One region of the Peribacillus frigoritolerans genome, then DNA from elsewhere that is predicted to be linked to it. Evidence: riboswitches for the same ligand, from Rfam matches in the RefSeq annotation. Region 1 holds a riboswitch; the other holds the start of a gene.
What was found. A riboswitch is a leader RNA that binds a small molecule or an ion and turns the genes downstream of it on or off. The one in region 1 is predicted to bind S-adenosylmethionine.
Positions count from the first base shown of each region.

Region 2: another riboswitch for S-adenosylmethionine. It lies ahead of ABOA58_RS24670 (5-methyltetrahydropteroyltriglutamate--homocysteine S-methyltransferase); the one in region 1 lies ahead of mmuP (S-methylmethionine permease).

Region 1 is NZ_CP158190.1:3,049,212-3,053,411, reverse strand. It holds gene ABOA58_RS14935 (ring-cleaving dioxygenase) at 1-908, shown strand, start outside; gene ABOA58_RS14930 (alpha/beta hydrolase) at 908-1,516, shown strand; gene ABOA58_RS14925 (flavin reductase family protein) at 1,534-2,142, shown strand; SAM riboswitch class I at 2,371-2,473, shown strand; gene mmuP (S-methylmethionine permease) at 2,557-3,945, shown strand; gene mmuM (homocysteine S-methyltransferase) at 3,942-4,200, shown strand, end outside.
Region 2 is NZ_CP158190.1:4,980,708-4,984,907, forward strand. It holds gene ABOA58_RS24655 (MIP/aquaporin family protein) at 1-21, opposite strand, end outside; gene ABOA58_RS24660 (glycerol-3-phosphate responsive antiterminator) at 247-789, opposite strand; gene ABOA58_RS24665 (hypothetical protein) at 963-1,382, opposite strand; SAM riboswitch class I at 1,539-1,640, shown strand; gene ABOA58_RS24670 (5-methyltetrahydropteroyltriglutamate--homocysteine S-methyltransferase) at 1,723-2,826, shown strand; gene ABOA58_RS24675 (hypothetical protein) at 2,982-3,506, opposite strand; gene ABOA58_RS24680 (CaiB/BaiF CoA transferase family protein) at 3,931-4,200, opposite strand, start outside.

The DNA.
Region 1 (4,200 bases):
TTGTAGGCAATCCTCAAGAGAATGTGGATTTTTATGCTGGAGTGCTGGGAATGCGTATGGTGAAGAAAACCGTTAATTTTGATGATCCAGGCACCTATCATTTATATTTCGGAGATGAATCAGGTTCACCGGGCACTATCATCACTTTCTTTCCTTGGCCTGGGGCATACCGAGGGACAATTGGCTCCGGACAAGTGGGGATTACAACATATGCCGTTCCGGAAGGTTCAATGGGCTTCTGGGAAACGCGCTTGGGTAAATTTAATATTGACTTTGAAAAGATCTCACGCTTCGGCGAGGATTATCTGGGATTTCAGGATCCACATGGATTGCAACTTGAACTGGTTGAGCGTAAAGAAGGTAAAAATAGCGAGTGGTCATTCGGCGGTGTACCAGCTGACAAGGCGATCAAGGGATTCGGCGGTGCGGTATTATTGACGTCGAAACCGATCAAAACGATGGAACTATTAGAGGAAGTGATGGGTTTGCAAAAGATGGGGGAAGAGGGTGATTTCATCCGCTTCAAATCCACATCGGACATCGGAAATTTGGTAGATGTTAAAAAAACTGTTTTGCCAAATGGGAAAATCGGAGTGGGAACTGTCCATCATCTTGCATGGCGTGCAAGCGATAATGAAGATCATAAAGAATGGAGGGAGCATATCGCAAACCATGGCTATGGCGTGACACCCTTTACAGACCGCCAATACTTCGATGCCATTTATTTCAGGGAAGATGGAGGCATACTCTTTGAAATTGCCACAGATCCACCTGGCTTTGCTCATGATGAAACGAAGGAAACGATGGGTAGTAAATTAATGCTGCCGCCCTGGCTTGAAGAAAAAAGGGAGATCATGGAGAAAACGTTACTGCCGGCAGTGCCGAGAGTACTAGAGGAGGATAAATGATGAAGCATATTTTTCAAAAAGGAAGTAATCCAGATGCACCGTTGCTTTTGCTTTTACATGGCACTGGAGGAACGGAAACGGATCTCTTGCCATTATCGGAAATGGTTTCACCGGGATCATCCGTACTCAGCGTACGGGGAAATGTACTTGAAAACGGAATGCCCCGTTATTTCCGCCGGCTGGCTGAAGGAGTTTTTGATGAAGAAGATTTGATTTTCCGTACGAAGGAGCTTTATGACTTCTTGGAATCAGCGTCCGGACAATATGACTTCGATCGTGACAGAGTGGTGGCATTAGGTTATTCTAATGGTGCAAACATAGCAGCAAGTTTGATGTTCCATTTTGAAGGGGCATTAAAAGGAGCGATTCTTCATCATCCAATGGTGCCTAGACGCGGGATTGCTTTGCCGTCCCTTTCGGATATACCTGTATTCATTGCTGCAGGTAAAAACGATCCGATTTGCCCGGCAGCAGAAACTGATGAACTTAATCAAATTTTACTGCAAGCTGGTGCTGCGGTGGATGTTCACTGGGAAAATTACGGTCATCAGTTAACACGTTCAGAGGTTGATGCAGCAAGTTCATGGTTTCAAAAGAACTTTTTATAAGAATGGGAGGGATGAAGATGATTTCAGTTAATCCTGAAAGTCTTACTGAACGGGAGAATTATAAGTTTTTGACTGGAAGCATCATACCGAGACCAATAGCCCTGGTTACGACACAATCCGAAACCGGTACAATCAATATAGCTCCGTTCAGTTTTTTTAACATAGTCAGTTCCAATCCTCCTATGATTTCCATTTCTGTTCAACGGAAAGAAGGAGCTTCGAAGGACACTGCCCGAAATGCAATTCAAACAGGTGAATTCGTTGTTCATATCACTGATGAAGATAATGTTGCTGATGCAAATCGAACGGCCAAGGAACTCCCGTCTGACGAAAGTGAATTGGGTCTTACCAATTTCACTCAGGCTGTTAGTGAGAAGGTGTCGGTACCAGGATTGCAAGAAGCGAAGGTACGCTTTGAATGCACATTGGAGCATGCGATACCATTGGCAGGTTCCAAGAATAAACCTGGTTGTGATTTATTGATAGGGAAAATAGTCTGCTATCATATAGAGCAGGAGATTTACCATAATGGCCGGATTGACCAGAATGGGCTAAAACCTGTAGCAAGATTAGCGGGTCATACTTATACAAAACTAGGGGAATTATTTGAAATACAACGACCTTAAGGAATAAGAAAGAAAAAATGGCGTCATCTTTTAAGGTGTCGTCATTTTTTTAAAATTATTCCCGGTTAGCATTATCTGCAATTCTAATACTGTAAGCGACTGTTCCAAAAACAAGTTCATATCTATGCCAAAGGTGCGATGATCGTATGGATTTTAAAGGAAGTCTTTACAGACCGAAACAAAACTTGACAATTTTTGCATAGATTGATAAAGTTATAAAAAAATAACTTCTTATCCAGAGAGGTGGAGGGACTGGCCCTATGAAACCTCAGCAACAGGTCTGCAATGACACTGTGCTAATTCCAGGGGGTGAAACCTTGATAGATAAGACCGTACGTGTTTATTTGTCAGTAACGCACTCTTTTTTAGAGTGCGTTTTCGTTTTTTCTGGGTGCAAGATAAAGGAGAGTAAGAATGGAGAACAAAAGGAATCATGATTTTCAAAGGAAAATGCAGGCACGGCATATAATAATGCTATCGCTTGGCGGGGTGATTGGAACAGGTTTATTCTTAAGTTCGGGTTATACGATTCAACAGGCTGGCCCATTCGGCACCATCCTTTCGTATCTGATTGGGGCATTAGTGGTTTATCTAGTCATGCTATGTCTGGGTGAACTGGCAGTACATATGCCCGAGACAGGTGCGTTTCATAGCTACTCAGCTAAATACATAGGTCCTGGGACAGGGTATACAGTAGCCTGGTTGTATTGGCTAACTTGGACTGTTGCACTAGGATCGGAATTCACGGCTGCAGGATTGTTGATGCAGAGATGGTTTCCATCAATCAATGTCTGGATATGGAGTGCACTATTTGCCATATTGGTCTTGGCATTAAACGCGTGGACCGTTAAATTTTTCGCTGAATCCGAATTCTGGTTTGCGTCTATTAAGGTATTTGCCATTGTAATTTTTATTATTTTGGGAGCAGCGGCAATGCTAGGTTTTATTCCAATAATTCATTCACAATCCGCTCCGTTATTCTCCAATTTTACAAGTGAAGGTTTATTTCCGAATGGTGCTTTTGCCATTCTAATGACGATGCTTGCGGTGAATTTCGCATTCTCTGGAACTGAATTAATCGGAATTGCAGCTGGAGAAACTGTGAATCCAGAAAAAACGATACCAAAGGCAATCCGTATGACATTATGGAGATTGATTATCTTTTTTGTAGGAACCATCGTTGTATTGTCCGCATTATTGCCTATTTCGGATGCAAGCGTATTAGAAAGCCCCTTTGTGGCAGTTCTTGAACGGATTGGTGTGCCATATGCAGCGGATATTATGAACTTTGTTATATTAACTGCCATTTTATCTGCTGCAAACTCAGGACTGTATGCATCATCCAGAATGCTTTGGTCACTTGCAGATAAGGAAACTATATCACCAATATTTGCAAAATTGACAAAACGGGGAGTTCCGATTTTTGCAGTCCTTTTCAGTATGTTGGGCGGCTGCTTAGCCCTGTTCTCGAGTATTATTGCACCGGATACTGTTTACATAGTGCTTGTATCCATTTCTGGACTAGCCGTGGTTGTAGTTTGGATGAGTATTAGCGTGTCACAGTTTCTATTTCGCAGACGATATATAAAAGAAGGAAATTCAGTAAATGACTTGGCTTATCGAACGCCATTATATCCACTCGTACCAATCGTTTCTTTTATGCTATGCCTGGCTTCTTGCATAGGAATTGCATTTGATCCTACACAACGAATTGCACTATATTGTGGCATTCCATTTATTTTGTTTTGCTATGGAAGTTATTATGTGACAAAAACATATAAAGAAAAGAGGAGTAGATCATGAACAATAAAACTAACCCAATTGACGCTATTTTACGAGATCATTCAGTCATGATTTTGGACGGAGCTTTAGCTACAGAGCTTGAGAGGCATGGATGTGATTTGGACGACCCGCTCTGGTCTGCACGTGTATTACTTGAAAATCCAGAAGTGATTTATCAAGTGCATTCTGACTACTTTCGTGCTGGAGCGGACTGTGCGATTACGGCTAGCTACCAAGCCACTGTTGAAGGTTTCGCCCTCCGCGGAATACAAGAAA
Region 2 (4,200 bases), 1.9 Mb from region 1:
TTCTCCCCAAAATGGAGTCATGATAAAACCCCTCCCCTGATAATTTTTTAAACCTTGCCAACAAATAAAAGGAGATCCACAGCAGAACTATCTTCATAAAAAAATTATGAATAGATCTGTTGTGAATCTCCTAGTCTCCGTCACATATATTAACTTGTACTGTAAAATATACTAGGTTATGAAAACGCTGTCAATAATTTGTGAAAAATTAATCTATTTTTCTGTAATTTTTTTCAATTTTCCCTATTAGACGATATCCCATAATTCAGTTTTTGAAGTGGTGATTGACGAGGCGCCGGCATCAAGGGCATTCAGGACTTCATCCGAAGTACGTATGAGGCCACCTGCAAATATCGGTGTCTGCAATCGTTCCTTCACTTCTTTTATCATCCATGGCATAGCGCCCGGCAATACTTCGATATAATCCGGCTTGGTTTTCTGCACCAGCTTATAGCTTTTCTCAAGCGCATGTGAGTCTATTAAAAAGATTCGCTGGATGGCAATGACCCCCTTTTGCTTCGCCTTCAATATAACGCTTGATTTAGTCGAAATCAGCCCATAGGGGTTATATTCCTGACAAATGAATTCTGTCGCGTACTCATCACTTCTTATGCCATGGATCAAATCGACATGATAAATCATTTTCTTATTATGCTGCTTTGCCATCATACTTACATTTTTCAATTGTGAGATATGCAAATCAAGAAACACACCTATTTCATAGGAACTTTCTAGAAATCTTTCAAAATCCTTCATGCTTGCTGAAGCAGGCAAAATCTTCTGATCCATCATTATCCTCCTCATTCCCAGAAAAACTCAAAACTTCAAGTCATTTAGTATATTTTAAAGAGCTTGATTTATCAAACACATTTTTTTCATGAACCATGTCATCTTAACACTATCATACCTGGCACACCCTTTATAGATTGCGGCTAAGGATATATGTAAAATATCCCCTTAAATCATAAAGAAAGTTTCATTTTCAATGCTCCTTCGACGAGTTCATACAATTTAATTGTGCCAATGGGAATTTTTCGCACGATGCTCCAAGCATTAACATTCATTTTGATCGCTCTTTTTTCATATTCAAAAAATGGCGGTCTGTTAAATATCCTTTGGTTGATGAAATTCCTGTCAATGGGTTCCATTTCCACTAATTCAAATGAAATTGTTCTTTTTTCCACATGAACCGGTTTCAATGTAATCCGGAAAGCTACGTCTCTCTTAAACATCATTTTTTTCACTTCCATCGTTCCGGAAAGCACAATATGCTTAGGCGTAATCTTGACTTTAATATCCTGACCATATGATTTCATTTTTATGATTCTCTCTATCATGGCTTCAGTTACCGTTATCGGTATGCCGCTTTTGAATGGACTCATCCTTGCATTCCCTCCCCACTCAAAGCATATGCCGGATTACCTGATGCCGTTAACATTTAAGCGTGAATTAATAAACGGTATATTCTAAATATTCAACCTCCAACTCTTGACCTTTATAAAAACTACCTGTATAGTCATAATTAATTTAATAGACAACTCTTATCCAGAGAGGTGGAGGGACTGGCCCTTTGATGCCTCAGCAACAGACTATTCATGTACTGTGCTAATTCCAGAAGTGTAAAAACTTGAAGATAAGAAGAGTATATAGCTTTGTTGCCAACACCTCTTCTTATCTTTAAGAAGAGGTTTTTTATTTTTAAAAGGAAAGAAGGAATGCAACATGTCAATCACATTAACGAAAGCGCCATTCAGGGCCGATCACGTCGGAAGTTTATTAAGACCGGAACGTTTACATATTGCCAGAAAGCAATTTAGGGAGGGTACCCTTTCAGCAGAGCGGCTTCGTGAAATTGAAACCGAAGAAATCAAACGGATTGTCGATAAACAAATTGAAGTTGGTTTAGAGGCCGTTACGGACGGTGAGTTCAGACGAACATGGTGGCACTTTGACTTCCTCGAACATTTAAATGGCATCGAGGGTTATGTAACTGAAAAAGGCCTCACATTCGATGGTGTGGAAACAGAGAGATATAATGTTCGCAATATCGCGAAGGTTTCATTCAACCCTGAACATCCCTTCATTCGTGATTTCATTGAATTGGACAAAATCGTGAACGGACGTGCCGTTGCCAAACAAACCATTCCCAGTCCGAATCAATTATTTGCTGCAGGCATTCATAATGAAGACATCTACCCTGATATTGAAGATTATGCAAATGATATCATCAAGGCGTATCAGCATGCTTTGAAAGCCTTTTATGAAGCAGGTGTGCGTTATCTTCAATTGGATGATGTATATATTGCCAGGCTTTCAGCTCCAGATTTCCAGTTCAAAGATGGAAAATATACGAGGGAACAGTTAATTGATCTTGCACTTCGTGTCATTAATGGCGCATTGGAAGGAAAACCAGAAGACCTTGTCGTCACTACCCATCTATGTCGTGGAAACTACCAGTCGACATGGGCGTTTGAAGGAAGCTATGCCCATATCGCCCCAACTTTATTGGCAAAAGAAAAAGTGGATGGATTCTTCTTGGAATATGATGATCAACGCTCAGGGGATTTCAAACCATTGGAATACATTCCAAATGGCGGGGCACGGGTCGTATTGGGTGTCGTCACTTCAAAAAATGGAGAAATCGAAGAAAAGGAAGCAGTTAAGGCTCGCATCAAGGAAGCGTCAGACTTCGTTCCTCTCGAACAATTATGCTTAAGCCCGCAATGCGGCTTCGCCTCCACCCATCACGGCAACAAGCTAACGGAAGAACAGCAATGGGAAAAGCTGAAATTCGTCGTTGATATAGCAAAAGAAGTATGGGAGTGATTTTTTTCCGAAAACTTTAATTCTGATTTACAAGATTCAACAACCTAATCGGCATTAGATAAGTGTGCCGATTAGGTTTATACTATATAAAAAACGTAAAAGACATTCAAAGCCGAAAGCAACAAAAAAAGAACGCTCACCAGCACGTCCCCTTTTTACTTGCAACTATCATCATCATCCATTTTCTTCACAAATATATCATCCGTCACCCTATCTTCCAGCTTGTTCCTCAAGGCCAATTCCGCAGCCTTCCCATCACTAGGCGACCCGTCCGAGAAATACATCGGAAACAAGGAGAAAAACAAAACATAAAAAGAAAAATAGATAAATTGATACCAGATTACCGAGCTGTCCAGGATATTCTGATACACTAAGCTATATATGATCAGCATGCTGACTAAATTAAAGATAGCCCCCCCTAAATAAATCAGCGTATTCGTCAATCGATTATCATGTTTCAATCCCTTGAACTCGCAAGTCCCATTCCAAAAATAATATTTCCTTACTTCTATGTTCCGAAAGGCGAAAATTTTATTGCCACAACCGATCAAGATTTTCTTTTCTGATCCCCCAAAGATCGTAACAAAGAAAATATGCCCGCTCAAATGTATCAGCGTAACGATCGGCATGATCAAAAAAAAGGAAAATAGAAATTTAATGATATCAGAGAGACCAAACATGTTTAAGCAACCCTCCTTACTAGAGCAATTTTCTTAACAGGATGCTACTCTGATACCCTGCCCACACTAGTTATAACTAGTAAATTTTCACAGTGGTCATATGTTGCTTTCCACAAGTGCTAAGAGGATAATTTGTTCTCTTCTGCTTAATCCGGGCTGTTTCCAACTTAATTTGGTCTGACATCAGGGTTTTTTAGACTATCTCCTGCTTAATTCGACCTTCCTCCGATTATTTCGACCTATCTCCAGCTTAATTCGACCTTCCACCGATTAATTCGACCTATCTCCTGCTTATTTCGTCCTTCCTCCGATTATTTCGACCTATCTCAGCTTTATCCGTCCTTCCTCCTGCTTTTTCTGGCCTTCAAAAAAAGCTATCTCCTTCCAAATAAATTTAGAATAGTGATAGCCTTTACATCTTTATTTAGCGATTGGGGGTGCGAAGAATTTCTGCGTTGTTTTGTCCTGGCCTCAAGCCTGTATGTTTATATTCAGGGGTGAAAACCGATGTTTTGAATGGGCAGGCGATTTGCTTCTGGACATTTCCTTTTCCGTCAGGTACCTCGACGATCATTCCCCTTTCCTTCAATTGGGGGTGTTCGGCCGCTTCGGTGAAGGTCAGCACTGGTTCTGCACAGGCCTCGAAATCAGCGAATATTTCCTGCCATTCATGAAAATCTCTTTCAAGGAAAGC